DNA from 2 places in the Bacillus sp. PK6-026 genome. Region 1 is predicted to be linked to the other one. Evidence: a T-box and tRNA genes for the amino acid it is inferred to sense, from the RefSeq annotation. Region 1 holds a T-box; the other holds one or more tRNA genes.

The links. A T-box is a leader RNA that pairs with one kind of tRNA and senses whether it is charged. The one in region 1 lies ahead of tyrS (tyrosine--tRNA ligase), so its partner is inferred to be a tRNA-Tyr.
Region 2: it encodes a tRNA-Tyr, which carries the amino acid that the T-box ahead of tyrS (tyrosine--tRNA ligase) is inferred to sense. The anticodon was not compared.

Annotation. Positions count from the first base shown of each region.
Region 1 covers NZ_CP096418.1:685,403-701,162, reverse strand. The annotation lists gene M1D59_RS03545 (multicopper oxidase family protein) at 1-72, shown strand, start outside; gene M1D59_RS03540 (AraC family transcriptional regulator) at 181-1,053, shown strand; gene M1D59_RS03535 (SDR family oxidoreductase) at 1,097-1,741, opposite strand; gene lepB (signal peptidase I) at 1,878-2,426, opposite strand; gene M1D59_RS03525 (hypothetical protein) at 2,717-2,983, shown strand; gene M1D59_RS03520 (small nuclear ribonucleoprotein) at 3,106-3,408, shown strand; gene M1D59_RS03515 (DUF4003 domain-containing protein) at 3,503-4,495, shown strand; gene M1D59_RS03510 (hypothetical protein) at 4,540-5,559, opposite strand; gene M1D59_RS03505 (RlpA-like double-psi beta-barrel domain-containing protein) at 5,616-5,996, opposite strand; gene M1D59_RS03500 (hypothetical protein) at 6,189-6,590, shown strand; gene M1D59_RS03495 (hypothetical protein) at 6,587-7,153, shown strand; gene M1D59_RS03490 (MarR family transcriptional regulator) at 7,351-7,797, shown strand; T-box leader at 7,792-8,009, shown strand; gene tyrS (tyrosine--tRNA ligase) at 8,052-9,305, shown strand; gene pgmB (beta-phosphoglucomutase) at 9,521-10,201, opposite strand; gene M1D59_RS03475 (glycoside hydrolase family 13 protein) at 10,198-11,904, opposite strand; gene M1D59_RS03470 (glycoside hydrolase family 65 protein) at 11,846-14,182, opposite strand; gene M1D59_RS03465 (DUF1189 domain-containing protein) at 14,160-15,044, opposite strand; gene M1D59_RS03460 (sugar ABC transporter permease) at 15,049-15,760, opposite strand, start outside.
Region 2 covers NZ_CP096418.1:172,085-187,844, reverse strand. The annotation lists gene M1D59_RS01055 (ABC-2 transporter permease) at 1-372, shown strand, start outside; gene M1D59_RS01050 (hypothetical protein) at 502-822, opposite strand; gene glmS (glutamine--fructose-6-phosphate transaminase (isomerizing)) at 972-2,774, opposite strand; gene glmM (phosphoglucosamine mutase) at 3,216-4,562, opposite strand; gene M1D59_RS01035 (CdaR family protein) at 4,583-5,899, opposite strand; gene cdaA (diadenylate cyclase CdaA) at 5,892-6,713, opposite strand; gene rsiW (anti-sigma-W factor RsiW) at 6,879-7,499, opposite strand; gene sigW (RNA polymerase sigma factor SigW) at 7,513-8,076, opposite strand; gene rocF (arginase) at 8,301-9,215, opposite strand; tRNA gene M1D59_RS01010 (tRNA-Gln) at 9,341-9,412, opposite strand; tRNA gene M1D59_RS01005 (tRNA-Tyr) at 9,417-9,501, opposite strand; tRNA gene M1D59_RS01000 (tRNA-Thr) at 9,510-9,582, opposite strand; tRNA gene M1D59_RS00995 (tRNA-Val) at 9,642-9,717, opposite strand; tRNA gene M1D59_RS00990 (tRNA-Glu) at 9,882-9,956, opposite strand; gene M1D59_RS00985 (2-thiouracil desulfurase family protein) at 10,141-10,593, shown strand; gene murQ (N-acetylmuramic acid 6-phosphate etherase) at 10,768-11,685, shown strand; gene M1D59_RS00975 (MurR/RpiR family transcriptional regulator) at 11,704-12,561, shown strand; gene M1D59_RS00970 (PTS transporter subunit EIIC) at 12,578-13,945, shown strand; gene pbp4b (penicillin binding protein PBP4B) at 14,012-15,361, shown strand; gene M1D59_RS00960 (glycoside hydrolase family 3 N-terminal domain-containing protein) at 15,376-15,760, shown strand, end outside.

The sequences.
Region 1 (15,760 bases):
TGCCACATTCTGGAGCACGAAGATTACGATATGATGCGCCCTCTTGAAGTAACGGATATTCGTCATCAATAAGAAAAAGCCTCCGCATTTGGAGGCTTTTAAAAAAGCACAAATCATCAAAAAAACCATCGCTTGATCCTGTACAATAGGATCATCAAATCGTAAAGGCTGTGGATGAATATGGATGATTACGAAAGAATTCAAAACGCGGTTCATTTTATCGAAGAACACCTTCAAAACGATTTAAACATTACGGATATTGCGGCTAAATCATGTTTCTCCCCGTTTCATTTTCAAAGGCTTTTTCAGGCGATCTCCGGTTTTTCCGTTTATCAGTACATTCGCAACCGGCGTCTATCTGAAGCTGCGCTTCTGCTTGAGAAAACGGATCGTTCCATTCTCGAGATCGCAATCGATTTCGGCTATGGCTCTCAGGAAGCTTTCGGCAGGGCATTCTCACAGTATTTCGGCATCACTCCGGCCAAGTACCGCAAAGCAAAGGTCAAGCTTGATTTTCAAACCAAAATGAATTTTCTCGAATATAAAGAAAGGATGACTGGAGATATGAACATCCCAAAGCCGCACATCACTCATTTAAACGATATACATATGATCGGATATGAGTACCGGACAAATTTAAACGAGGAAAAGTATTTCGAAGATATCCCGAAATTCTACAACGATTTCGGCAGAAATGGATACTTTATGCAAATCCCTCAAAAAACAGATCCGAATATGTGTTACGGGCTGTCATGCCGCTTCCAGGATGACGGAGGTTTCTCATTTATCATCGGGGAAGCCGTTCGCGAAACAGCAGCCGGAGAAGTGCCGGAGCCGCTTATGTATATGAAAATTCCCGGCGGCAAATACGCCGTATTTCATGTGAACGGATCGACCGAATCCGTGCAGAACACAAGAAGATACATCTATGGATCATGGCTGATGAATACCAATTACGAGAGAACAGAAGGACCGGACTTTGAAGTGACTGATGTGTGCCGTTCGGTGCCGCCCAACGAGATGAAGATGACCATCTATATTCCGCTTCTGTAAAAACGCCGGGGAACCTTCTGACCACAGGTTCCCCGAATCACTTTCATATCGATTTAAGCGCCTCGGCGGGCGTTTGATCACCCGAAACCAAATCGAATGAACGCCGGAATGTATGCTCTTCAGCGAGCGCCGCCAAGATGGTATCAGCCACATCTTCTCGCGGAATCGTTCTGCGCTCAAGGTTTTCCGCCGCTTTCACCCGGCCTGTACCCGGTTCGTTTAACAGGCCTCCCGGACGGATAATCGTGTAGTTTAATCCGCTGCCTTCAAGAATCCGATCCGCATAATGTTTGGCGACATAATACGGCTTTAACGCTTCACTCCAATTTTCACGGCGGTGTGCCTGCAATGTGCTGACCATAATAAAACGGCGGATGCCCGCTTTTTCGGCAGCTTCGATCGTTTTAACCGCCCCATCCAAATCCACCAAAAGCGTTTTATCAGCGCCCGTTTTGCCGCCTGAGCCGGCGGTAAAGACAATCGCGTCGCAGCCTTTCGCCGCTTCTGCGATGCTTTCCACAGTGCCTTCTAAATTAGCGAGCGCGGTTTCTGTTCCCGATTGTTTCAAAGCCTGCGCCTGTTCTTCGTTTCTCACCATTGCTCTGACTTGATGTTCATCGCTCTCATTCAAGCTTTTCGTCAAACGGCGCCCGATTTGTCCGTTCGCCCCCACTACAAACACTTTCATCTGCTCATCCTCCTTGTTGTCCAGTTTCTTTTTTCATTATTTCACTGTACAGACAATGTTTCAAACCGCCCGCTCTCCAAAATGTGCGAATGCTAAAAAGGCTCCCCATACGTATCATGGGAAGCCTTTTTCGTTTCTATTCTATTCCGCCGATCTCATTGAAAGGAAAATAACGGAACTCAACTTTGCCGACAACGGAGTCCATTGTAATAAATCCGAAAAAGCGGCTGTCCTTGCTGTTTTGACGGTTATCACCCATCACGAACAAGTGGTCTTCCGGCACCTTTTGTTTGCCGGTTAATTTCTCCAGTGTGAAATTATCTGTTAAATGTTCATGAAGCGTCAGCTTTTGTTTGTTTTTCTTTAAATAAGGCTCATCATATACTTTTCCGTTAATATAAAGGACATCGTCCTTCATTTCGATCGTATCCCCCGGGAGGCCGATCACCCTTTTCACATAGTTTTCATCTGAATCAGGCGCGTGAAAAATAATTTTATCAAAGCGCTGAATATCGCTGATTTTACTAACCATGACCATGTTGCCGTCCTCTAAAGTCGGATACATTGAATCTCCCAAAACAGTTGACGGCGTAAACAGAAAATAGCGGCAAACCATGACAAGCGCGGCGGCTATGACAAGTGTTTTCACCCACGATAAGATTTCTTTTTTTCTACTATTTTTCATAAGTACTCTCCTTCACTTTCGGATCGTTTCATTGGCATTCCGCTCCTTCTATCCTATCAGACTGTCCGCCTGAATGCTTTCTCGCAAGCATCGGCAGGCGCAGCCGTAAAAAAATAGTTGATACATAATAATATTAGCGGTTGAAACGAAAAATCCTTTTATTCAATGTTGAATTTTGTCAGTTGATCAGCTTATTTACGGCACAACAAACCATTACATATGCACAGGCAAAACGCCCCTCTTTATAATACATTATCATATCATGACCCAAAGGCGGTGATTGCCTCAAAATGAGCAGCTACGAAGAGTACTATGACAATTACGATCCATACAGCCCTGAGCGGGAAAAAGAAAGACAGTCAAGGAAAGCGCTGCGTTCGGCGGATACCGATAAAACGGATAAAACGGATAAAACGGATAAAACAAATAATACGGATAAAACCGTTAAAACGGATAAAACCCGCAGCTCTGACGATGACCGGTTCAAATGCAGAAAAAGAAAGTGTTTTTCTGATGATGACGACGACCGTTTCAAGTGCCGCAGAAAGAAGTGCTGACCATTGATCTTTAAAGCCGATTCATATCGGCTTTTTTACATATACCACGGCTTCACCGTTCCAAGCCGGAACATTCATCCATTAGATGAATACCATAAATCTAAAAGGAGATGGAAATGAATATGAGTGTTCCGAAAGATGCCGTTTGCTCAATGCCCCATGATCATCAAAGGTCTTTGCACGATTTATGCCGCAAATACATGCACTATCACGTCGTGCTGAAAATGAAGGACGGCCGTTCCGTTCACGGGATCCTTGAAGGGGTGAACCGTCAGGAAGCATCTCTCCTCATTCCCGAAGACGTGACAGATGAAAGGCAGTTTTACGGCGGATACGGATATCCGCGCCGGCGATTCCGACGGTTCAGGAGCAGGATCTTCCCGTTTGTTATTATTGCCGCGCTGTATCCTTTTCCATATTATTAAGCAAAAGCCCGGTATGATGCCAAATCCATGAAACTTATTTTCCTTTGCTTCGTATATACAAAAACGACGCAAACCGAGGAAGGAGACAGATAAAATGGCATCTGCTAAACTGCAGCAGCGATTGGATCAATATAAAGCAATTTACTCTGAGTTAAAAAGCGATTTAAAATGGAAAGTCACAGATCAGCGGACATTGATGATGATTGCTTCCATGTATGTCGTCAACAAGCGGCCTTTTAATAAAGAACGGTTTTTAACGCTTAGTGAGGCCGTCAAACAGGCCGCCGGGACATTTTCGCCGTTAAAGTCGGCCCATCGCTATACATTCGCCGCTATGTTTGACGTGCGCTTTGAAGAACCTGAAACGCATATCAGACCTTTTTTCATTATTTACGAAAAACTGACCGGCAACGGATTCAAAAAAAGCATTTTCACCTACTTGTCCGCACTTATCCTTTTGACAAAATATCCTGATGAGCATGATCATGAAGACAAAATCAATCGGGCTTTGTCTATTTACAAAGGAATGAAGGACAAGCACGTCTTTTTAACATCGGCCGGCGATTACCCGCTCGCCGTGCTTTTGGCCGGTTCAGACATGGAAACAGGTGAACTGATCGACTATATCGAAGCGTTTTACCAAAAGCTGAACCAAGCGGGTTTTCGCAAAGGGAACGATTTGCAGTTTCTCAGCCACATCCTCTCGCTTTTGCCGGAGCGGGATGCCGATCAGCTTGTCGCCCGCTCCCTTCGGATATACGATGAATTGACAAAAAAGCATAGAAGACCGAAGCCTGTCCATTACCCGGAAATCGGACTGCTTGCATTGCTTGAGAACGGTGAAAAAGACATAGATGCCATCACAATCATGGCAGGCGCATTGAACAGCGATAAACTGTTCAGGTGGCAGAAAGACATGAATCTGAAAACGGCTGTCAATTTGTACATGAGCGAAAAAACGGAAGATCCGACGCTTCTGGAAACAGGACTTTATCAAACGCTTGAAGCCGTTATTCAAGCACAACAGACGGCAGCAATCGCCATTATGACGAGCTCGGCTGCGGAGTCTCAGGCAAACGGCTCATGATAAAACATCAGCCGGCACAGACTGTTTGTGCCGGCTGATGCTCATTATTCGTCAATAACGGAAAAGGTGTTGATAATCCCGTTTGTTTTTTCCCAGGCTTTGCTCACTTTATTCGTATCCATATCATACGAATAAATCGTTCTCACCCTTGCTTCGCTCCCCGTTTCATCTTCAAGCAGCTTTGCATCTTTTGCTTCAGCGAGAAAGTAAAGTTTTTTCCCGTCTTTCGAGAATTGCGGCTGTGCTGAGTCGACTAATGAAAATGCCCGCTGATCTGAAATGATCGCTTTATATTTTTTCGTTTCGGCATCCATCGCATAAATCGACTTCTGATCATCAGCCGATTCTGTAAAGACGATCGTTTTGCCATCCGGCGAAATTGCCGTGTCATTGATAAATTTTGCGATCGTTTTCACCTGGTGCTGATCTTTCTCATCCGCCAGGGAAATGTTCATATTCGTCGGTTTGGGCGGCACACCTTTGCTGTTGGCCTCATCTGTTTTTTGATAGTCTTCTTTCAATGAATAATGCAGCATAACGAATTGATTGTTCGCTTTGTTGTACTGATAGTAGCTGACGCTCTCGTCCTTGTTGTTTAACGATGGATAAATGACGTGAAACGCCTTTTGTTTTAAATCAAAGGAAGCGAGGTGAAAATTTCTCTCCTCCGCAAGGTTGTATCGCATGAACAGCTTCGAACCATCCGCCGATAAACTGAGTCCGTCGACATATTCATCCCCTGAATATAGGGTTGTTTTTTCGCCCGACTGCAAATCCAGCCTGATCAAATGCTTCATATTGCTGTTATCGGTGTTCGTATAATAAAGAATGCGTTTTTTCCGGTCTAATGCCGCAGCCGGGTAATCCGTCATCTTTTCTTCATACAGCTTATTTTGATTTTCATAGTAAGCGGTCATCAGCTTCTGATCGGTTATCGATACGAGCAGGTCCGAACCGCCGCCCTTTGCCGGCTCCGCTTTTTCCGGGACGAAATAGCGGAAGGCCGCAAATGCGCCTGCGGCTAAAATGACGGCCGCCAACAAAAACACAAAGACTTTTTTCATATTCGCCCCCGCCAATTGAAAGAAGCAAGAAAACGATTTTCCTTGCTTCTTTTCTCCTATTTTTTATATGTATAATGTCCGGCTACCTTTCCTTTGCTTGTCGGAAATCCCAAAGCTCTAAAAGCTTTCGGGCTTACATCCAACACAGCGCCCGGCATTCTGCCGACATCATATTTATAGACTGTAATGACTTTCTTTGGTTTTGCTTTAGAATAGGCTCTTATTTTTGTGCCTTTTCTCGGAACATCGAAGCCCATCTTTGTGGCGCAGTCCCAATGGCCGAGCCTTTTGCCGTCAGCGCCGACTTTGCCCACGCCGTTGTACCAAGTGATGTAGCCGCTGACTTTTTTCGTTTTAGCACTCGCCTCACCGGCAAAATTGAATGCCAATAGCAAGCTGCCTGCCAAAACAAAAACAGAAAAAAGTATCTTCTTCATATAAAAATATCCTCCGTGAATGGGATTTTTTTCTGACATTCAAATTATACCTTTTTTCATAGAAATGGTATTTTACAGTTTGTTTACGTTTAAAATGCAATTATTACGCCCAGTTTTCTACCAAACTATCAAGAACAGATGACACCTTTGCCAGGATCGTTCGTATATAAAAGAGAAACCGAAATGAATAGGATGATCACAGTGAAAAAATCGAAACTGATCTCGTTATCCGCGGCTGCGATGCTTTTCGCCGTTCCCCTATCTGGATGTTCATCATCCGCTTCAGACCGTTCACAGGAGGTCTCAGAAGACCATTCCATTCAAAAATACGATCTCGTATGGTTTGATTACGTGAATGACAGCGAATCCGACAAAGCACCTTTACTGAAAGCATCATACGTGAAAAATGGGAAAGAAAAGACGGAGACTTTCAAAAAATATGTAGAAAATGTGGAAAATGTCGAACAGCCTTATATTAAAATCCGCGATCATGAAGCCTTCATCTACCGTCCCCCATACATCAAATATAACCAGGAGCCGCTTGAGGGCGTCGTCAAAGATAAAGTGGAACAAAAAAGCAGTGATGAACAATGAAGAAAAAAAGCGCTCCTCTTATTTTGATCATGGCGCTGTCTCTCTTGCTGCCTTTTGCTCAAGCAGAGGCAACAGGCAGCAATGGAACATCCGGAACCAAGGCTTCGAGTTCCTCGGCTAATAACAGCTCTTTAAAAACACGTCCGGGTTCAGTCAACCAGAGAATGCGCAGTTATATGAATCAGTCTGCGAGCCGACAATATTTAAACAAGAGCAGTCAGTTCAACGCCATCCAGCGGACATTGCCGTCCAATGCCCTGTACAAAGGGAGCATCAAGCAAACACTCAATCAAAATCCTGCTGGATCAGCCTTTTTGAATTACTACTTTCCATACTGGATGATCTTCCACGCGGGCGGATATACAGCAGAACAAAAAAGCATGCTCCGCACCGCCGGAATCAAAGAAAAAGCGCTCTCTGAACGAAAAGAAAAAAGATATTGGCTGTTGATTGAAGATCAAAACGGAAAAGAACATGCCGTCCTCGTCTCAAAAAAACAGTATGACAACATTCAAAAAGGGGATCGGGTTGAAGTGCGCCGCAAACAGATCACCAAAAAATAGCTGAAACAAGTGCCGGTCATCATCATGATGCCGGCTTTTCTCGTCATATCAAAAAAGGGCTTGCATGGATGAAAACCATCTGTTAAAATTCGTTTCATAGCTAATGATTCTGAAAATAAAAAGGCAGGCGTCACGATTTGGATAGATCCCCCCATCTTCGACAGGAAGAACACGACACACTCATCAAGCTGAAACGCATGCCGATCGAGTCCTTGAATCTTGAAGCCATTTCGGTTGCCACCAACCTTTACCGGTCAGCGCAAAAGCTCCGCGTCAAAATGGAGACCGAGATCCTTTCCTCATATCAATTGTCATGGACGGCTTTTTCGATTCTTTACGATCTATGGGTATGGGGCAGGCTTGAAACGAGAAAACTCGCTGAACTGTCAGGCATTTCAACAGCCACTGCGAGCAATGTCATTAAAACGCTTGAAAAAAAGAACTTTTGCGGAAAAAGCACGGATCCGAGAGACCGCAGACACGTATACGCCGAGATCACCCCTGAAGGAAAAGCCGCTATTGAAGAGCTCTATCCGGCGTTCCACAAAGGGGAAACAATGCTGATCAAAGGCATGACAAAAGAGGAGCAGAATACATTGATCGAGCTCCTTCGAAAAGTGAACGACAATCTTCATAAACCATAAGCAACGACGGGAACAAGTAGCGGGCTGTCTCCCTGTTCCAGAGAGCCGGCGGCTGGTGCGAGCCGGTACAAAGGCAGACGCGAATTACCTCCCTGAGCTTTCTTTGTGAACCTTCAAGTAGCAAAGAACGGGAAACCGTTATCTGAAATAGAGCGGAAGACGGAGGTCTTCAACCAGGGTGGTACCGCGTGCATTTGAGCCACGTCCCTTATCGGGATGAGGCTCTTTTTTTATACAAAAAAGGAGGAGTTATCATGCAGCAACAACAATTTGATCAACTGACAACTGCCGAGAAGCGGGAAGTCGAAAGGCAGCTTCACTTATATATGAACGGAGCGGAGGAGGTCATTCCCCCGGAAGAACTGCGGGCAAAGCTGGCCAAATCGATTTTGACCGGCGAACCGCTGAAAATTAAGCTTGGTCTCGATCCGTCGGCGCCTGACGTTCATTTAGGCCACACTGTCGTCTTGAATAAGCTGCGCCAATTTCAGGAAAACGGGCATATCGTCCAGCTCCTGATCGGAGATTTCACAGGAAAAATCGGCGATCCGACAGGAAAATCCGCCGCAAGGAAACAGCTGACGGACGAAGAAGTCCGCCGCAATGCCGAAACATACTTTCAACAGTTTGGAAAAGTGCTTGATCAGAACAAAGTCGAGCTTCACTACAACTCAAAATGGCTGAAACGATTAACCTTGGAAGACGTCATTGCGCTCGCGGGCAAAATTACCGTCGCCCGTTTAATGGAACGCGATGATTTTGAAGAAAGAATGGCCATGCAAAAGCCGATTTCGCTTCATGAATTCTTTTACCCGTTGATGCAGGGATATGATTCGGTCGTTCTCGACAGCGATATCGAACTGGGCGGAACGGATCAGCATTTTAACGTGCTCATGGGCAGACACTTTCAGGAAAAGTATGGAAAAGAAAAACAGGTCGTCATTCTCATGCCGCTGCTTGAAGGACTTGACGGGGTTGAAAAAATGTCGAAATCAAAGAACAATTACATCGGCATTGATGAAGACCCTCATGAAATGTTCGGAAAAACGATGTCGCTTCCGGACAGTTTGATGAAAAAATATATCCATCTTGCGACCAACCTGGAGGCGGAAGATAAAAAACGACTTGTCAAAGATTTGGAAACGGGGGCCGTTCATCCGCGAGATGCGAAAATGCTTCTCGGGAAAACCATCGTCAACATGTATCATGGAAGCGAGGCAGCCGAAGCGGCCGAACAGCAGTTTAAAAAGGTTTTTCAGCAAAACAGCGCGCCGGACAATATAACGTCTGTACACTGGCAAGGTGACGGAACGGTGCCTGTCACCGATTTATTGGTGACGCTCGGACTCCTCCCTTCCAAAAGCGAAGCCCGCCGAATGATCCAAAACGGCGGCGTTAAAATCAACGGCATCAAAGCAGAATCGATTCATGCGGATGTGGCGGTCGAACACGGTATGATTATCCAAGTCGGCAAACGGAAGTTTGTCAAATTGCAAATGCCTCAATAAACATTCAGCCTAATCATCCTTTTAAAAGGATCGATTAGGCTGTTTTTCATGAAAAGCGCAGGCGTTAGAATTTGCAACAGGTCGGTATTCAATCGCCTGATGGTTTCGATTCGAAAAGCATATCCGAACGGCCTCCCGAACACCTTGATCTTAATTTTGCCTTCACCTCTCTGATTGCAAATAAGGCCGCCAGCGGCGGCCTGCCATTTTACGATTCATTTTTCTTCTCTTATGCAGCAACAGCGCTGCCATCCTTCCTTCAGCAGCTCAAATGTCAGCTCGTTTGTGTCGGGCACGATCAAATCAGCCCCGCTCAGCGATGTCTCATCACCGACTCCCACCGCAAACATCCCTGCGGATTTGATCGCGGCGATCCCGGCTTCAGCGTCTTCGATTGCTGCACACTGAGACGGAGGCACACCGAGCAGCGCTGCGGCCGTCAAAAAGATTTCGGGGTCGGGCTTTCCGCGAGCAAGCGCAGCCGGGTCAACGACAGCATGAAATTCGTCCATGAGCCCGAGCCGTTGCAAAATAGCGGGCGCGTTTCGGCTTGACGAAGCTAACGCGATGCTTACATTTTCCCTTTTCAATTCGGCAAATAGCCCGGCGATTCCCGGCAACAGGTCATGCGGTGTCAAGTTTTGGATCAGCTGTTGGTAGTATTGGTTTTTCCGGCGCATGATCTCTTGTTTCTCCGCCTCCCGATACGTTCCGGCTGCACCGCCGTGAATCAAAATCGTGTTAAGCGACCGCTCTCTGTCGATGCCTTTCAGTCGTTCATTAAAGCTCCGGTCAATCTCAATGCCGATTTGTTCGGCAGTATGTTTCCAAGCGAGATAATGATGCTCGGCCGTATCCGTGATCACGCCGTCCAAGTCAAAAATGACCGCTTTCATAATGTCGAACCCTTTGCCCGACTGATCATCATAAAAGCTTCATAGGGTTCCATGTCCATGCTGCCGCTTATATCAAGCCGCTCGCTGGCGTAATTGGATAACAGCACATCCCACTTGTCTTCAAGCAATTCCGGCGGAGCATGAAACAGCGCCTTTTCTTCTGACAAATTCACGGCGACTAACAGCTTTTCGCCCCGGTATTCACGGATATACGCAAAGATTTGCGGATCATCCTCAAGCAGCAGCTGGTAATCTCCATGTACGATAACTTTATGTTGTTTGCGCAGCCCGATGAGCTTCTGATAATAATAGAAAATCGAATCTTCATCTGAGAGCGATTCCTTCACATTGATTTCTTGATAGCGGGGATTTACCGCCAGCCAAGGCTCTCCAGCTGTGAAGCCCGCGTGTTTTCCGTCATCCCATTGCATCGGCGTTCTCGCGTGATCCCGCCCTTTTTTCGCCACGGCTTTTCGAAAGTCTTCCTCTGTCATCGTTTGATTTTCAATGACAAGTTCTCGGTATGCGTTTTTGATTTCGAGATCATCATACATCTTGAGCGGCATTTCACTGTTTGTCATGCCGATTTCTTCTCCCTGATAAATGAACGGGGTTCCCTTCATCCCGTGCAAGACCGTTGCAAATGCTTTAGCGCATTGTTTGCGCAGTTCGCGGTCATTGCCCCAGCGGGATATGACCCTCGGCTGATCATGATTTTCGAAATAAAGCGTGTTCCAGCCGACATTCATTAAAGCGGCCTGCCACCTCGTCATCGTCTTTTTTAAAGCGATCGGATCAAACGGCTTCATCTGCCATTTCCCATTCGGCGAATGTTGTTTTGTATCGATGTCCATATGTTCAAATGTAAAAATCATGTTCAGCTCATGTCTGCTTGGATCCGTGTATTTTATCGCTTCTTCAACATCTGAGCCGTTTGCTTCGCCGACCGTCATGCAGTCGTAACGGGACAGCACTTCCCGGTTCATCTCTTGTATAAATTCGTGCAGACGGGGGCCGTTTGAATGATAGCGGCCGACGACATAAGGACGGCTGTCATCTGTTTCATAATCGGGAAAGTCGACGTATTTGGAAATGGAACCGATCACATCCATCCGCCAGCCGTCAACGCCTCTGTCCATCCAAAACGTCATCAAATCGTATACTTCCCGGCGAACCGCTTCATTCTCCCAGTTTAAGTCAGGCTGCTTTTTCGAAAAGTAGTGAAGGTAATATTGCCCTGTCCGCTGATCGAATGTCCACGCCGATCCTGAAAAGATCGATCCCCAATTGTTCGGTTTTGAACCGTCCGCCTTTGGATCTTTCCAAAAATAATAATCACGGTAAGGATTGTCCTTTGACTTGCGGCTTTCGGCAAACCAGGCATGTTCATCAGACGTGTGGTTCACGACAAGATCCATGATGATTTTCATTCCGCGTTTATGCACTTCATCAATCAATTGAAACATATCATCGTTCGTCCCGAACTTTTCGTATATGCTTCTGTAGTCGCTGATGTCGTAGCCGTTGTCATCTTGCGGGGAATCAAACACAGGACACAGCCAGATAACATCGGCTCCGAGGCTTTTAATGTAATCGAGCTTTTGAATCATGCCCTGCAAATCACCGAATCCGTCTCCGTTGGAATCATAAAAACTCCGCGGGTAAATTTGATACACGACTGCCTCTTTCCACCATTGGCTCATCGGGCATCCTCCTTTCATACCGTCCGTTCAGTGCGATTTGCTCTCCATAAACTGTCATGGAAAGCGGTTCTCCTTTTACAAGGTTGAAGGCGACGCTGTTTTCCTCTACCTGCACATTGATTAGCCGGTTCCGATAATTGATGTTGAACGCATAACCGTCCCATTCCTTCGGCAAAAACGGAGCAAACGACAGCGTCTCATCTTGGGTCCGCATGCCGGCAAATCCTTGCACGATCGCGAGCCAGCTTCCGGTCATCGATGTAATATGAAGCCCTTCCTCTGTGTCATGATTGTAATTATCCAGATCAAGCCTCGCTGTACGCTTATACAGTTCAAGCGCTTTCTTTTCCATTTTGAGTTCAGCCGCCAGCACCGCATGGACAGACGGCGAAAGGCTCGATTCATGAACCGTCATCGGTTCATAAAATTCAAAGTTGCGCCGTTTTTCTTCCGTCGTAAATCGATGATTAAAGAAATAAATGCCTTGCAGAACATCCGCCTGCTTAATAAAACTGGAGCGGAGAATTTTGTCCCATGACCAATTCTGATAGAGCGGGCGGTCATCCGGTTCAAGCTCATCCGCTGCCTGAAGCTCTTTATCTAGGAATGTATCATGCTGAATAAAAACATTTAATTCCTCACTGTATGGATAGTACATTTTCGCAATGATATCCTTCCACCTCTCGATTTCGGCTTCCCGTATATCAAGCCGGCGGCGTTTTTCCTCCGGGAGGACAGCGAGGTTTTCGAGCGTGTACTCAAGCGTCCACGACGCAATCAAATTCGTATACCAGTTGTTGTTGACATTGTTTTCATATTCATTCGGCCCTGTAACGCCGTGGATCATATATTTGTTGTTACGTTTTGAGAAGTGGACACGGTCAGCCCAAAATCTGCTGATTTCGATGAGAACGTCTATCCCGTATTCTTTCATATAGTCACGGTCGCCTGTGTAATTGACATAATTGTAGATCGCATAACAGATTGCGCCATTGCGGTGAATTTCTTCGAAGGTGATCTCCCATTCATTGTGGCATTCATCGCCTGTGAAGGTCACCATCGGATAAAGGGCTCCCCTCAGCCCCAGTTTGGCCGCATTCCGTTTAGCTGCCTCCAAATGATGATATCGGTATAAAAGCAGATTCTTTGTCACCTCCGGCTCGGCCGTCGCCAAATACACAGGAACGGCGTACGCCTCAGTATCCCAGTAGGCCGCTCCTCCGTATTTCTCGCCCGTGAACCCTTTCGGCCCGATGTTTAAGCGCGAATCGGTTCCGTAGTATGTCGAGAAAAGCTGAAAGAGGTTGTACCGGATGCCCTGCTGAAGCTCATCATCCCCTTTAATTTCAATGTCAGCCTTTGCCCACCTTTCCATCCAATGTTCGGTATGCCTCCGCTTCGCTTCTTCATATCCCTGCTGAAGAACATCAGCCAAAAGCGCCCTGCCCTTTACTAAAAGCTCTGCTTCTTCAAAGTCCCGGGACGTTGTGACAATGATCAATTTTTTTAAAGAAGCCTTTGTTCCCGGCTTCACTTCGTAACAGAAGCGGTTTTCCGCGTACATCGCATCCGTTTGAAAATGCTCGCTGACATATCCTTCTGTCACATTGCACATTGAAGCAGCCACCGTAAAACGCGGCGTTCCAAACGGATTCTCAATCGTTTTCGTCACAAGATGACCGCGATGAGATTCGGCGCCTTTCACTTCTTCCTGCCAAAACCGCTCTTCGAAATTGGCATCCTCATTTGCGACATGGCCATCAAGATAAGGGACAAGTGTAATAACAGCTTCATCGGTCAGGCATTCCGCTTCATAATGAATCGCGCACAGCTGCTGGACATCAAGACTAAGAAAGCGCTCCGACGAAATTTTGACAGCCTTTTGATTCACACGAACGACAACGCTTCTCCGCAGGATGCCTTCCTTCATATTAAGCTCCAATTCAAACGATTCGATGCCGTTTTGATTGAGGTCGACTTTTTCGTCGTCTACATATACATCAATTCCGATGAAATTCATCGCATTGATCACTTTCCCGAAATATTCGGGATAGCCGTTTTTCCACCAGCCGACACGCGTTTTGTCCGGAAACCAAACCCCTGCAATATATGTGCCTTTGAGACTTTCGCCTGAATAGCTTTCTTCAAAATTCCCCCTGATCCCCATATAGCCGTTCGCCAAGGATGTCAGACTTTCCTGAAGCCGCTTATGTTCTTTTTCAAATTGGTTTGTTTTGATTTTCCACTGGTCGATCTCAAATAGCCGCTGATTTACCATGATTTCCTCCTGACTGAAGATTTTCGTTGTGATGGCGGGTTTTGAATATATGCCTGAAGATGAAAGAGACCATCAAAGCGCTTCCGCACGAATGGATGAGCAGCATCATGATGAAGTCAAAGCGGATCATACCAAAAGCCATTGCAGCCGCTGCCGGAAGCGCTGATCCGCACACCGCCGCTGCGGCCGCTTCCTTAAACGACCTTATCCCGGTCATGTTGGATTTTTTGGAGATCCAGATGCCTCCCGTCAGAACGGCCGTTACAAAAAGCGAAATGATGAAAACCGCGGAACAGGCCAGCATGATGATAAGCGGCTTATATTGGGCAAACCACATGGCACCGATAAAATCCCCTACATGATCGGCATCCAGATCATTCAGCCCGGCCTTTGCCGGATAGCGGACAGAAAACCCCGCTCCGCTTTGATCGCTGATGATCAGATGATCTGACTGAAAGATGAGCGCGTTTTGATAGCCGCCTTCCGCCTTTATCCGGCCGTTCTCACCGCTTGTTTTCAATTCATGCTTCAAATCGACCGCCAGCAAGGTTTTCTCTTTCTCCACACGGTACAGCTCGTCTGCGCCTGTCAATCTCCCGTTTGTCAATTGGTAGCCTTTTAATTGTTTGATGAATTGCGCGTCAGCCTTTTGAACAACGTTTGGGAGCAAATTCCCGGCGTTGAAGCGGTCCATTTTCATCAACGCAATCGACACGGGCGCCGTTAAGCAAGCTGTCAAAAACATAAACAGAAAAGAAATTTCGAGCCAGCTGAATGTATGTTTGCAGCGCATGACGCCCGCCGGTGATGCCGCTGCTTTAAGAAAGCGGACGATCAGCTTTTCGTGTCTCATGTCGTTCATCGGTTTATCCCTTCGTTCCGCCGGATGTCAAACCGGACACAAAGTTCTTTTGGAGAAAGAAGAACAAGATGCAAATCGGCAGAGCCGCAAGAATCGCGCCCGCTGCAAACAGCGCGACTTTTTGCTGCTGCGGATTGGAGATGAATGTCTGCAAACCGACGGCGATGGTCAGGCTTTCCGGCGAGCGAAGCAGAAATTTCGCCAGCAGATAGTCGCCGAACGGCCCCATAAACGCCCACAGCGCCTGGACAGCAAGCATCGGTTTCACAAGCGGCAGAACGACCGAAGCAAAGATCCGCAGGTGCCCCGCTCCGTCAATCCGCGCCGCTTCATCGATTTCTCTAGGTACTGTATCAAAGTAGCCCTTCATCAGCCATGTGTTCATCGGAATTCCGCCGCCGATATAGATTGCAGTTAAAAACCAATATTGGTCCAAAGCTCCGATCAGCATGGCCAGGACGTAAAAAGCGGTCAGCGCCGCCATCGTCGGCACCATTTGAATGATCAAAAAGAAAATGAGACTCTTTTTTCGGCCCGCAAACCGGTAGCGGCTGTACGTATAGCCGGCAAGCGTCACAATCGTCACCTGGAACACCATGACAGACAGCGCGATCACAAGCGTATTCCCGTACCAGTTGAGGTAAAGCGTCTCTTCAAACAGCCGCTTAAAGTGGTCCAATGTCCATTGGCCCGAAAAATCGAGTGTAAAAGCCGCT
Region 2 (15,760 bases), 510 kb from region 1:
GTTCTCTTTACATCTATGGTGGCTGCAGCCATATTGATCGTAAACTTTATCATTCACCAGGAACTTACGATCTGGAAAGACATTTTGCTAATGGTCGCTATTGTGATGACAGCTGCTTCATTCATGCTGCCATTCTGTTATAAATTCAAAAGTAACTATTTGTTGACTGCTTCTATTGTTGCATTTGGCTTGTATATGCTAACGGTTAATTTTGTTGTCCAAAATTTGAACGATCAAATTAGAGAGTTGATTCACATGCTGCTATCCTTACAAAATGCTCTGCTGTATCTGATCGTTGCCATATCAATTATTACGCTATACGGGTGTTCATGGCTTCTGTCGATTCGGATTTATAGAAATAAGGTGTTTTAGGCTTTTTCTTTCATCGACACCGCTTCATATTCACCTGGGGATAAAAAACTGCACCGTCACACTTTTCGTCAGGTTGTTACGGTGCAGCGTATGATGGCGATGATGCAGACCAAAGCTGCTTGCAACCGCCTATTCCTGCTCAATAAACGAATACTTTTCTGGATCGGCCAATACATAAAAAAGTCCGAAGAACATCTTCCATCCACGAACCGGACTTCCGCATCTAAACTTTAAAGCTTCTCCTTCATCTAACGTAAACCTCAAAGCTTGGCTTACACACCAATCAATTTTCACTTGGATCTCATGTTCGCCAGGCTCCAAATCAATTCGCAGCCTCCCGCCATCTTTGATTTTCCCAGCCTCGACACCATCAATCAGCACTGAGAATTTTCTCATTTTATTCATCAACTGCGATGTTCTGTTGACTTCAATGTACGTCTCGTTGTTCATGGTTACACATCCTTTCAATTATAATCTAGCGCACTTTCAGACTACCAGAGTTCGATTTTTGATAAGACTTATTTCTCTTTCAAACACAAAAATACCCCTCCAGATCATCCAATCCAAGAGGGGTACAAACTATTATTTCAAACGTCGCCTTACTCCACCGTCACACTCTTCGCCAAGTTCCGTGGCTTATCAACGTCACAGCCGCGGTGCAGCGCTGCGTAGTATGCGATTAGCTGCAGCGGGATGACGGAGACGAGCGGTGCGAGCTCCGGATGCACTTCAGGCAGGACGAAGCGGTCGTCTGCTTCTTCCAGGCCTTTCAAGGAGATCACGCAAGGGTTGGCGCCGCGGGCTGTCACTTCTTTGACATTTCCACGGATGCTTAAATTGACGTGCTCCTGTGTCGCAAGGGCAATGACTGGTGTGCCGTCTTCGATCAATGCGATTGTACCGTGCTTCAATTCACCGCCGGCGAAGCCTTCAGCTTGAATGTAAGAAATCTCTTTCAGCTTCAGGGATCCTTCGAGGCAGACGAAATAGTCGAGGCCGCGGCCGATGAAGAAAGCATTGCGTGTTACTGTCAAATATTCGCGCGCGATCATTTCCATTTCGTCTTTCTGGTCGCAAAGGGCTTCCATCGCGTTTCCGATGATGCCGAGCTCTTTAACAAGATCAAAGCCGAGTGCTTTGCCACGGGTTTCCGCAGTCACAGCTGCCAAAATAGCGAGAACTGCGATTTGCGCCGTATATGCTTTTGTTGACGCTACCGCGATTTCCGGGCCGGCATTCAGTAAAAGCGTGTAGTCCGCTTCACGGGAAAGCGTGGATCCCGGTACGTTGGTCAATGTCAGCGCTTTGTGTCCGAGCTTTTTCACCTGTACGAGAACCGCGCGGCTGTCAGCCGTTTCTCCGCTTTGAGAAATAAAGATAAACAGCGGCTTCTCAGAAAGCAATGGCATATTGTAAGAGAATTCGCTTGCGACATGGACTTCAGCCGGAACTTTCGCCCATGTTTCGATAAATTGTTTGCCGACAAGACCGGCATGATAGCTCGTTCCGCAGGCGATGATATAGACGCGATCCGCTTCTGCAACAGCATTTGCAATGTCTCCAGGAATGGAAAGCTTGCCGTTTTCATCTTGGTACGTCTGAATGATTTTCCGCATGACAAGCGGCTGTTCATCGATTTCTTTTAACATGTAGTGAGGGTATGTGCCTTTTTCGATATCGCTCGCATCAAGCTCTGCAATATATGAGGCACGTGACATCAATTCTCCGTCAAGGTTTTTGATCACAACTTTTTTGTCTGTGACAATCACCATTTCTTTATCCATAAGCTCCACGTATTCGTTTGTCACTTGAAGCATCGCCATCGCGTCAGACGCGATCACATTGAAATTGTCTCCAAGGCCGACAAGAAGCGGGCTTTTATTTTTCGCAACATAGATTGTTTCTTTGTTTTCATGATCGAATAATGCAATCGCATAAGAGCCTTTGAGCAGCATAAGCGTTTGGCGGAACGCTTCTTCCGTGTCAAGACCGTTATTGACGAATTGCTCGATCACTTGAACGACAACCTCTGTATCCGTATCACTTTTAAGGGTTACATCTTGTAAATATTCGCGCGTCAGCTGAACATAGTTTTCGATGACGCCGTTATGAACAAGTGTAAATCGGCCTGATGCGCTTTGATGCGGGTGAGCGTTTAGACGGCTCGGTTCCCCGTGAGTCGCCCAGCGTGTGTGTCCGATTCCCGCTTGCGATATCACATTTGCATCAACGACTTCGCGAAGATCGGCAATCCGTCCTTTTTCTTTAAACACGTGTACGCCGTCTTCGTTCGCTACAGCGATTCCAGCTGAATCGTAGCCGCGATACTCCAGCTTTTCTAAACCTTTAAGTAAAATTTCCTTTGCATCAAGCTGGCCAATATAACCTACAATACCACACATAATTTTCTTCCTCCTAAGGTCGCAGGCAGGAGACGAAGAAAGTCTGCTTATCAGGCGGGGACATTCTTCGTCCCCTCCTACATGTTTTTTATGGAAGATCATGCGATTTCCCTTTGTTCAAAGAGTCGCCTCTTTGGTTTGAGGAAATCCTTGCGGCTGTGATCTTGTGGTCAGCCGGGAGGCATCCGCCGAAAATTCGATAAACCTCCATCCTCGTCAACTAAGCTGTTTCATCCGCACGCTTAGTCCGGGCGCTATAACTATAAAAAATGGTTCTGCCCTGCCTTTCCTTTTAAATTAAACAAGACAAGCTGATTTTACTATACACTAAAGGAACCGTCAAACATTTTTCAAAATGGTTCACATTTTTTCCAAGATTGAACGGTTCCCTTTATCTTATGTCAAATCAGCATGTCTCGTTCGTCAGTCTTCTGCGGAAAATCACTCCGCTCCCATTTCAGCTTTCACGACATCTGCAATGCGGCCTACGTATTTCTCGCAAAGCTCCTTCGTTTTCGCCTCAGCCATAACACGGACAAGCGGCTCGGTGCCGGACGGGCGCACAAGGATGCGGCCGTCACCGTTCATTTCCTTCTCAACCTCTTCGATGACCGCTTTTACCTTTTCGTTCTCCGCTACTTTATGTTTATCGGTTACTTTCACGTTCAAGAGGAGCTGTGGAAACTTCTGCATCTCTGCCGCAAGCTCTGACAAAGACTTACCTGTCATTTTGATCGTGTTCATCAGCATGATCGCAGAAAGCAGTCCGTCGCCTGTCGTATTGTAATCAAGGAAAATCAGATGTCCCGACTGTTCTCCGCCGAAAGTAAACCCGTCCTTTTTCATCGCTTCCACTACATAGCGGTCGCCGACAGCTGTCTGAACGCTTTTAATGCCTTCCGCTTCAAGCGCTTTGTAAAAGCCGAGGTTGCTCATCACCGTAGAGACAACTGTATTGTCCGCCAGGCGCCCCTCGCTCTTCAAGTACTTCGAACATATGTACATGATTTGATCGCCGTCTACGATATTCCCCTTTTCGTCAACAGCGATCAAGCGGTCGCCATCCCCGTCAAACGCCATGCCGACGTCAGCTCCCTTTTCTTTCACAAATTCGGCCAGGGCTTCAGGGTGGGTCGAGCCGACTCCGTCATTGATGTTTAATCCGTTCGGAGAAGTTCCCATCGTTGATACATCTGCGTCAAGATCGGCAAACAGGTGGGTCGCCAGCGAAGATGTCGCCCCGTGCGCACAGTCAAGCGCGACATGAATGCCTGTGAAGTCTTCATCAGCAGACTGCTTAAGAAACTGCAAATATTTCTGTCCGCCTTCAAAGTAGTCGTTCACCATACCCAGATCAGCGCCTACAGGCCTTGGCAGGTGATCTTCAGGCTGATCCATCAGACGCTCGATTTCAAGCTCCTGCTCATCGGAAAGCTTAAATCCGTCACCGCCGAAAAACTTAATTCCATTGTCCTCGACAGGGTTGTGGGAAGCTGAAATCATTACACCCGCTTCCGCGTCCATAGCCTTCGTCAAATATGCGACGCCGGGCGTCGAAATCACACCGAGACGCATGACTTCTGCTCCTATCGAAAGAAGGCCCGCAACAAGGGCACCTTCCAGCATATGCCCGGAAATGCGCGTATCACGGCCGATCAGCACCTTGGGGCGCTCCTTATCTTTTGTTAGGACATATCCGCCAAAGCGTCCGACTTTAAAGGCCAGCTCGGGTGTAAGTTCACTGTTTGCCACGCCTCTTACACCGTCTGTACCAAAATACTTGCCCATTAATATCGCTCCTTTTTGATTCATGAAGGTTGTGAATCCTTTTCAGAATGATTCTCTTCTTCTTCATTCTGACCATTATTTTTTTCGTTGTGGGTTGTTTGAGATGAGATTTTCACTCGAATGCTCTGCCGCGAAAGCGACCATGTCATGTTCTGCGGTCCGTTTACTTCCAGCTTCACGTTATGCTCGCCGTCATCGAGATCCGCCACATTGACATAGAGCTCGACGTCGGAAGGCTGGAGTTTTTCGATCGCGGCTGTCGAGCCCTTTGCCGTGATATCCAGCTTGCCTGACTTCGGATCGAGAAATTCAAGATCCCGGCTGTCATTCAGCCCCGCGGTTTTAATTGAAACGTTCTTCAGTTTTTTCTCTTCTTCCTTGTCAACTTTCACCTTGATTTTCACTTTTTCGGGTGACACTTTTTTAGCGCCGTCCGGCACTTTAATGTTGGCTTCCAACTCAGTGTCATCTTTCATTTTACTTAAATCAACCTCATCAGCCTCGACAAATTCTAACGAATCAAGAACATTTTGCGGCCCGTAGACGGTTACCTCTCCCGGACTGATATCAAGGCTGGAAATGCTGATACCGTCCGGAAGGCTCCCTTTCCGGTCAACTTTGACGGGAATCTTTTTGCTAGGGCTTGTCACGGGAACGGTGATTTTAACGACGGATGGACTGACTTCAACCGGAAGAACATTTCCGTCCCTGTCGTATACTGTTAGCTTGGCTTCTTTTTCAACCGTCTGGTCGACGCCCTCTAAATTGATCGTCGCCTTGATGTTTTGGATTCTGTCGATCACGGCTTTTGAGCCGGTGACGCTGACGTTTTTCGGGTTGATAATCGGCAGCTCCGGCGTGTAGCCATCTTTCATTTTGTTTTTATTATAAAAATCAACCTCGACCGGGAATTCCTTCGTCGTTTTTTCTTCGATGGTCACGGTTGTCACCGATGGATTGATGGTCAGAGTGAGGCCTTCGGCAACATTTCTGGCCTTCAGCTCGACTTTGTGCCTGCCTGTTTTCAGATGCTGCATATCGGCATAAATCTCAAAATCCTTCACTTGTCTGACCTTCTTGACGGTTCCTGTCGGGCCTTTAATCGTGACATTCACCGTCTGCGGCACGCCTGTTACGACGTAGTTTTCATCATCATAAAACGATTTGACCGGTATATCGGTGAGCGTCGCTTCGTCTGTCGTCGATGTCGGGAAAAACGATTCACCTGGTTTCTTCGGAGTCGGCGCTTGAGCGCTGTGGACCGCAAAGTAAAGAAGAAACGCGAATAATAATGCGACTACTTTGACAGCCCAGGGATTGTTTAAGAACTTATCCATTTTTCTTCGCCCTCCAATACCAGCGATTTGAGGAAGTTTCTCGCGAATTTTTCTTGAATTCCGCTTCAAGCATGTTTTTCAATGCCTCTTCCGATAAATCACGGTGAAGGTCTCCGTTTTTGGCGACGCTGATGCCGCCCGTTTCTTCGGATACGACAACCGTCAGACTGTCGGTCACTTCACTGATTCCCACTGCTGCTCTGTGCCTCGTCCCAAGCTCTTTTGAAATAAAAGGGCTTTCAGAAAGCGGAAGGTAGCAGGCGGCTGCAGCAACCTCATCATTTTTCATAATTACGGCGCCGTCATGAAGCGGTGTATTCGGAATAAAGATGTTGATCAATAGCTCAGAGCTGACCTTTGCATTTAAAGGGATCCCCGTTTCTATGTAATCGCCCATTCCCGTCTCCCGTTCAATCGTCAGAAGCGCGCCAATCCGGCGTTTCGCCATATATTTAATCGCTTTTGTAATCGCATCAATCGTTTTCTGCTGCTGCTCTTCCTCAGGTGTTCCGCTCCTCGAAAAAAAGCGCCCCCGCCCCAGCTGTTCCAGCGCTCTCCTCAATTCAGGCTGGAAGATGATAATGATCGCTAGGAACCCCCATGTGATCGCCTGGTCAACCAGCCACTGCAGGGTGCTTAATCCTAAATATTGACTGGCCAGCCTGACGAGAACAATGACCACGATTCCCTTTAAAAGCTGAACCGCCTTTGTCCCGCGGATGACCATCATTAATTTATATATTACGTACCAAACAAGGAGAATATCAACGGCATCGCCGAGGTACTGCAAGAAAGGGATATCCTCAAAAGCCATTTCCTCGTCCTCCAAGAATTCAGTCATTAGTAAGGTTAATATGTTTCAAAATGGTATGATCTATTATTTTTACATATACAGAGGCTATTATAGCACAAATTGATTTTCCAAGTGAAATGGCGGCCCTTCATAAAAAAAGAGCAAAGCTCATTCGCCCGCTTTGCTCTACTCTTTAGACTCCTTCATGTCAAAAACCGATTTTCCGGTCGATTTAATCTTATACCACATCCAGTCGAACACTTCGTTGATCTCATGGATCTGACCGGTGACTTGTCCTGCTGAAGCCGTATATTTTTCGCCATTAACAATCGTGACATCGCCGTCGACTTTGCCCTCTATAATCAGCTTTCCGTTTTTCACGGTCACATCGCCTTTGACAACTTCGCCTTCAGGTACGATGACCGTGTTGTTTTTCACTACGAGATTGGGCTGGCTTGATACGCTGAAATCCTGATCGTTTTTCCAGCTGGAGAAAAAGCTGCCGCCCATCAAAATGATAAACAAAGCTGCCGCCACTAAAAACGGATGGGCTTTAAGCCACCTGTTGATCGATGCCGTTCGCTTTTCCTTCGGCAGATTCGCCAGCACATCGGCTGTAAAGTTCGCCGGAGCTGTAAGATGCGACGTGCTCTGGACAAGAGCGATGGATTTTTCCATTTCATGAAGGTGCTTTTTGCAGTCTTCGCATGATTGGAGGTGCTCTTTTAATTGCGATTCATCTTCCGGTAGTATGTCTCCGTCAAGGTATTTATGCATAAGCTGAACAATATGCTCCGGACAGCTCATTTCATCACCCCACTTAAAGATCCCTTAATTGTTTTCTGAGAGCCTCTCTGCCCCTGTGTATCCTCGTTTTCACCGTACCTACGGGAATATTAAGGATTTCACTGATCTCAATGAGTGAGAGCTCATCAATGTACTTTAATACGATGACCGTCCTGTATTTATCGGGAAGCCTTAAGATTTTTTCCTGGATGGTGCTGTGCAGCTCCAAAGAAACCACTTCATCCTCTGGAAGCGCAACATCCGCCGCAACCTGGGAATACATCGTCAGTCCTTCAGTCCCCGCCACCTCTGCATCCAAGTAATAGTCCGGCTTTTTTTTACGGATACGATCGATGGTCAAATTGGTTGCGATTCGATAAAGCCATGTGGAAAATTTCCGGTTGATATCAAAACTGTCGATATTCACGTATGCTCTGATAAACGCTTCCTGCGCAATATCTTCCGCCTCATGCGCATTGCCGAGCATACGGTAGCAAAGCTGATAAATTTTGTCTTTGTAAATATCCACGATGTCTGCAAATGCATTACGATCGCCTTTTTTCACCTGTTTGATTCTTTTTTTAATCATTGTTTCCATATTTATCTAACCTCTGCCTTCACCGGTCTTTATGTATACGAATTGATTTTTATAAGGTTTCATTAAATTCATAAAAATAGTTTATCAAATTTTTGGCAGGGTGTAGATGCTTTGACAGGGATCATGCGCTTAATATTAGCTTAAAATTATTATACAACCTAAATATTATGAAGTTGAGACTTTTTTATAAAAAAAAGCAGCCTAAGGCCGCTCTTCAACCGCACCTAAAGCAGCTTTTCGCCAAACAGCGACCCCATTAAGGCGACTGCCGCTTCAGCCGTCCTGTTTTTCTCATCCAATATCGGGTTGACTTCGACAAACTCAGCGGACGTAATCAGCTTCGATTCTTCCAGCATTTCCATCGCCAGGTGGCTTTCCCTGTAGCTGATGCCTCCCGCTACCGGGGTTCCGACACCAGGCGCATCGTTCGGATCAAGCGCGTCTAAATCGAGTGACAGATGGACACCGTCCGTTCTGCCGTGCAAATAGTCTATCGTTTCTTCCATCACCCTCGTCATACCGAGGCGGTCGATTTCATGCATTGTATACACTTTGATCCCTTTGTCGCGAATCAATTCTTTTTCCCCGTCATCAAGTGACCTCGCACCGATGATGACGATGTTCTCCGCTTTAATTTTCGTTTCTTTTCCATAGATGCCTGTCAGCCCTTCATGGCCGATCCCCAGGCTGATGGCGAGCGGCATACCGTGAATATTGCCTGAAGGAGACGTTTCTTTCGTATTTAAATCAGCATGGGCATCATACCAGATCACACCCAGGTTTTGATAATGCTTCACAAGGCCGGCCAGCGTTCCGATCGCTATGCTGTGGTCACCGCCCAGCACGAGCGGAAAAGCACCTGAAGCCACGATCTTATCAACGGTCTCAGCAAGTTTTGCACTCGCTTTTGTAATCGCTTTCAAGTTTCTCAGCTCTTCAGATGCCGGCTCCCCGCCTTCTTTCTCATCCTCTCTTTGCCCGATTGTCATATCGCCGAGGTCTTCAATATCCTGACAAAGGCTTTCCAACCGTTCATTAACACCGGCACAGCGAATCGCGCTCGGTCCCATATCGACTCCCCGCCTCAGCTGACCGAGATCCATCGGTACGCCAATCATTGAAATCTGCTGTTTTAACATATGATATCCCCCTTTCAGACCTTCATTGTACCTTCCAATTCGGAATTGACTCAACAAGACATTTTTTTGAATAGTTATACAAAAAAGACAAAATAAAAAGGACATCCTAACAGGATGTCCAAAAACTGGGCTAGCTGGATTCGAACCAGCGCATGACGGAGTCAAAGTCCGTTGCCTTACCGCTTGGCTATAGCCCAATAATGGTGGAGGGGGACGGATTCGAACCGCCGAACCCTGAGGGAGCGGATTTACAGTCCGCCGCGTTTAGCCACTTCGCTACCCCTCCAAAAACAGTGCCGGCCAGAGGACTTGAACCCCCAACCTACTGATTACAAGTCAGTTGCTCTACCAATTGAGCTAGACCGGCATGATACGGTATCTTATGCAGTTACCGGCGCGGTTGTGACAAAAACCGATCCGAAAAAATGGTGGAGGATGACGGGATCGAACCGCCGACCCTCTGCTTGTAAGGCAGATGCTCTCCCAGCTGAGCTAATCCTCCGCAGTACAGGACGTACAAGTGCATGCGTTGCAACAGGACGTTGCGATCTTAGCATGCCTTCCTTGCCTTTAAAGTACAAGTGCGCGTTGCAACAGGACGTTGCGACCTTAGCATGCCTTCCTTTTAAAAATTCCGGCATTCGCAGCGTGCTGTCCAAAAAAGAATGGTGACCCGTACGGGATTCGAACCCGTGTTACCGCCGTGAAAGGGCGGTGTCTTAACCACTTGACCAACGGGCCATCATCGTGTTTCAAGCAGCTCTCGTAAAGCTGACAAAAGTTATTATATACAGGTTCCTCCCCATTTGTAAAGGGGTAAATTAAAATTTTTATTTTCAAATTTTTTATTCATAAACATTGAGAAAAACGCAGAAATTTTGTTTAAAATAGGGCTATCTGATGTGCAAGAGAGGGGACGCGAAAAATGATACTGGTAAGTTCATGTCTGGCCGGGGTGGAATGCCGCTATAACGGATCGCACAGCTATGTGGGGAAAATCAATAAGCTTGTTGAAGAAAAAAAAGCGGTGATTGCTTGTCCCGAGCTGCTCGGCGGATTTCAAACGCCAAGGGAACCGGCCGAAATTATAGGCGGGTCGGGAGAAGACGTTTTAGACGGCAGGGCGGTGATCAACACACAATCGGGAAAAGACGTAACAGACCTGTATATAAAAGGAGCTTATCTAACATTGGAGATGGCAAGGCAAATCAAGGCTGATACGATCGTGTTGAAGGAAAACAGCCCGTCTTGCGGCAGCGGCCATATATACGATGGAAGTTTCTCAAGCCAAAAAATAGCCGGCAACGGCGTTACAGCAGCGCTTCTGAAAAAAGAAGGCTTCCGTGTGATTTCCGAACACCAAATAGACGAGCTGTAATACCTGAACATAAGCGCAGTTCATCTGCGCTTTATTTTATGTCGGCAATCCGTTGTTTAGAACTTCATTGAAATAAAATTTTAATATTTACCTTTTTTTATTGAAATAATATTCCACCCTTAATATACTGAAAATTAAGAAATATATGCACTTCATCATCAGGAGGAGTTGTCGATGGAAAACAGCCATTTAGGTTCATTAACGACCGAACGCCGGAATGAAAGATCCAGGCGCATTCACCAGTCAAAGACGATTGATATTTTGAAAATCATCAATGATGAAGACAAAACTGTGGCCGAAGCTGTACAAGAAGTCTTACCAGAAGTTAAGACCGCCGTTGACTTCGCCGTCGGGTCGTTAAAGAAAGGGGGACGGATCATCTACATCGGTGCCGGTACAAGCGGGAGACTCGGCGTACTCGATGCAGCTGAATGCCCGCCGACGTTCAGCATATCTCCCGAGTCGGTCATTGGCATCATTGCAGGAGGAGAAAAAGCTCTGTACAAAGCCGTCGAAGGCGCTGAAGATCACGAGGCATTCGGCAGACGGGATTTATCAGCCGTTAACCTCTCAAACAATGATACCGTAATCGGAATCGCCGCCAGTGGTCGGACTCCATACGTTCTCGGCGCTTTGAAGTATGCCAGGGAAAGTGGCGCCAAGACCGTCTCACTGACATGCAACAAAAACTCGGCGATCAGCCAGGTGTCAGATCACAGCATAGAAGTGGTCGTCGGCCCTGAAGTTATTGCCGGATCGACGAGAATGAAAGCAGCAACCGCTCATAAAATGATTTTAAACATGATTTCAACGGCGGCCATGATCAAAATGGGAAAAGTCTATGAAAACCTCATGGTAGACGTAAAAGTAAGCAATGACAAATTAAAGGAGCGGGCGATTCGCATCATCCAAACGGTCACAGGTGTTCCAAAAGAAGCGGCGGCACTAGCGTTAGAAAAATCCCATAACCAGGTCAAAACCGCCATCATCATGCTGAAAACAAACGAAGATGCGGCCGCTTCCGAAAACCTGCTTGAGAAATCAGAAGGCGATATCGAAAAAGCTCTATCCATTTATGAAGACCAAGTTTAAAGAAGAAAGGAAGAAACAATGGCTGCAGGAGGATTGGAAATCATTCAGAATATGCTTCACAGATTGCCGCAATCTGAACGAAAGCTTGCCGAATACATTTTGAAAAACCCACACGAGGTCGTAAACGGCACCATTCAAGAGGTGAGCTCTTCGGCTAAGACAAGCGGGGCGGCGGCAATACGGCTCTGCAAATCTCTGGGGCTGAAAGGCTTTCAAGATTTAAAAATGAGGGTCGCCGGCGATTTAATGAAACCGTCTGATCAGGGATACCGGGATATCGAACCGCAAGAGCCGCTCCATTCAATCGTTCAAAAAACAACCAGCAATTCGATTCAGGCGATTCGCGATACCTTTGAAAACATTGACCACGAAGATCTTCAAAAAGCGATTCAAATACTGATCAACGCAGAAACGGTTCATTTTTGCGGGATCGGGGCTTCAGGAATCGTCGCACAAGATGCCCAGCAGAAATTTTTGCGCATCAATAAAAAAGCCACCGCTTTTAGTGATATGCATCTTGTCGCGACATTAATCGCCAATGCCGGCGAGAATGACGTTCTGTTTGCCATATCCCATTCAGGAGAAACGCATGAAATCGCCAATGCAGTCAGACTCGCCAAAAAACATGGCATTAAAACCATTGGACTGACGCGGTTTGGACAGTCTGCTGTCTCTTCATTAAGCGATATCGCCCTGTATACGTCATGCTCAAACGAAGCGCCGTTTCGCAGCGCCGCCACCTCCTCTCGTTTAACTCAGCTTTACATGATTGACATTCTGTTTTTAGGCATAGCCGCGGAGCGCTACGAGGACATCATTCAGTATATTGATCAAACAAAAGCGGCCATCCGCATGATGGGAATGAGCGAATTGTAAAAAAGGGGGATATAAAATGAGCGATGAGAAAAAATATGCCGGCCTGGCAAAACTGATTTTACAACACATCGGCGGCCCGTCTAACGTCGCGGATTATACCCATTGTATGACGCGCCTGCGCATCACGCCTGTCAACAGTCAAAAAACCGACATCGGCTCAATCAAAGCGCTTGAAGGCGTGATTGGCGTCGTTGAGGAGGAAACGCTTCAGATTATCCTCGGCACCGGCGTCGTACAGCACGTATCAGACGAATTCGGGAAGTTGCTTCAATCCGCGGAAGACGTTGACTTAAAACAATCCGCAGCCAAACATAAAGCTGAGATTTCCAAGAAAAACGCGACGCCTTTTAAATTGTTTCTTCGGCGGATCGCAAGCATTTTTATACCGCTGATCCCCGCTTTGGTCGCCTCAGGCTTGATTACCGGAATCACCAAAGCCGTTATCCAAGCAGGCTGGCTCGCTGAAACATCACAAACCGCCATTATTTTAACGGTAATAGGTTCAGGTTTATTTACGTATTTGGGCATCCTGGTCGGGGTCAATACGGCGAAAGAATTCGGCGGCTCCCCCGCACTCGGCGGATTAGCCGGTATTTTAATCATTAACCCGGCCGTTGGTGATATTTCGCTTTTCGGTGAAGCGCTTTTGCCGGGACGCGGAGGTTTAATCGGTATTTTATTCGCAGCTGCATTTATCGCTTTTCTCGAAAAACGGGTCAGGCGCCTTGTACCTCATTCACTCGACATCATCATCACACCTACAGTCTCCCTTCTCATCACAGGAATCGTCACTTACGTTGTCTTCATGCCTGTCGGCGGCTTGATATCTGACGCCATTACGTCAGGACTTCTCGCCATCTTAGATCTCGGCGGCATTATCGCCGGCTTTGTACTGGGGGCCACCTTCCTTCCGCTCGTCGTAACCGGACTGCACCAGGGATTGACACCCGTTCATATGGAATTAATCAATTCAATCGGCGATGACCCGTTGCTGCCGATTCTGGCTATGGGGGGCGCAGGTCAAGTAGGCGCCGCTTTTGCGATCTATTTCAAAACAAAAAAAGCAAAGCTCAAAAGAGCCATTGCCGGCGGACTGCCGTCAGGCCTGCTCGGAATCGGTGAACCGCTCATATTCGGTGTGACTCTTCCACTCGGACGTCCGTTTTTAACCGCGTGCCTCGGCGCCGGAGTAGGTGGAGCCTTTCAAGCGTATTTCAAAATCGCGACCGAATCGATAGGCGTATCAGGTCTTCCTTTGTCATTTTTAGTCCATACCCACCAAGTTCTTTTGTATATTCTCGGTTTGTTTATTTCCTATGCTGCCGGCTTTGCCTTAACATATCTCTTTGGTTTTAAAGACGATATGGCAGTTGAATTTGATTAAACGTTTGTTTAAAATTCCCACTATACATTTTTTGACAGAAAGGAGTGAAGCAAGCTGAAAAAGTTTATGATCAGCGCTGCAGCATCGTCCCTATTGTTGCTGACATGCTTTTTCCCGCTTCCGTCATCAGCACAGACTGCAATTGCGAACGAGACAACAGGTCAGCTGACATATCCCGTATTAACGAAGGCGAAAACACCTGAAGAAGCCGGTTTTTCTTCGGAAAAGCTTAAAGTCGTGGACCGTCTGATCGAACAGGATGTCAAAGCGGGCTTTCCCGGGGCTGCCTTGATTTTGATAAAAGACGGAAAAATCGTCAAAAAAGAAGCATACGGCTACAAGCAGAAATACAACGGCCTCTCGACGCTCAAACATCCAAAAAAAATGAAAGCAAACACGATGTTTGACCTCGCCTCCAATACAAAAATGTATGCCGTCAATTTTGCCTTGCAGCATTTAGTGAGCACCGGAAAGCTTGACTTGAACAAAAACATTTCACATTATCTTTCTGATTTCAATGATCACCCGGAAGACGATGTAAAGGGAAAAAACCGGCTCCGCGTCATAGATTTGCTCCACCATCACGCAGGCTTCCCTGCAAGCTGGAACTATTACGACCCGAAAGCAGCCGGACACCTCTACTCTCAGTCACGGAGCAAAACGCTTGAATATCTTGTCAAAACCCCCTTGTCATATGAACCCGGCACAAAACAAATTTACAGTGACATCGACTATATGCTCCTCGGGCTGATCATAGAAAAAGTCACAAACGAGCGTTTAGATACCTTTGTTGAAAACCAATTTTACCGGCCTCTCGGGTTGCGGCATACTTTGTTTAATCCGCTCCAAAAGGGCTTTAAACCGCCGCATTTTGCAGCTACGGAACGAAAGGGAAACACCAGAGATGGCACCATCTTGTTTCCAAATATCAGAACTTACACGCTTCAAGGGGAAGTCCACGATGAAAAAGCGTTCTATTCAATGGAAGGCGTCTCTGGGCATGCCGGCCTTTTTTCCACCGTTGACGACGCAGCAGTGCTCCTTCAAGTCATGCTGAACGGCGGCGGTTACGGGAAACAACATCTATTCAGCCGTTCGGTCATTTCACAATTTACTGAGCCGTCAAAAACAAATCCCACATATGGACTAGGATGGCGGCTTAACGGCAATACCGATATGGAGTGGATGTTCGGCAAGCACGCCAGCAACAAGGCATACGGCCATACCGGCTGGACGGGAACCGTCACTATCATCGATCCCGTGTATCAAATCGGCATTGTGTTGTTAACCAATAAAAAGCACTCTCCTGTCATCAACCCTAAAGAAAACCCGAATCAATTTGAAGGTGACGCATTTGCAACCGGAAAGTACGGCAGCGTCATTACAGCTATTTACGAGGCGTTACATCACCAATAGGAGGCGACCCTTATATGAAAAGATTTCTTCAATGCGCGTTGATTGCATTGCTGTTATCGTCTCTCGCTTTGCAGCCCGCCGCTCGCGAAGCAGAAGCGAAACAGCAGCCGGAACAACACCTCAAACAAATGGTCAGCAGCATGTCGCTTGAAGAGAAAATCGGACAAATGCTGATGCCTGACTTTAGAAACTGGAAGAAAAAAGGGGAATCGAACGCCAAAGGATTAACAAAAATGAATGACGAAGTCGCGGGAATCATTCAAAAATACCGGCTCGGCGGTGTCATTCTTTTTGCTGAAAATGTCACAGGCACAGAGCAGACTGTACGGTTAACGGACGGCTTGCAAAAAGCGAGTCCTGACATTCCGCTCTTTATCACGATCGATCAGGAAGGCGGGA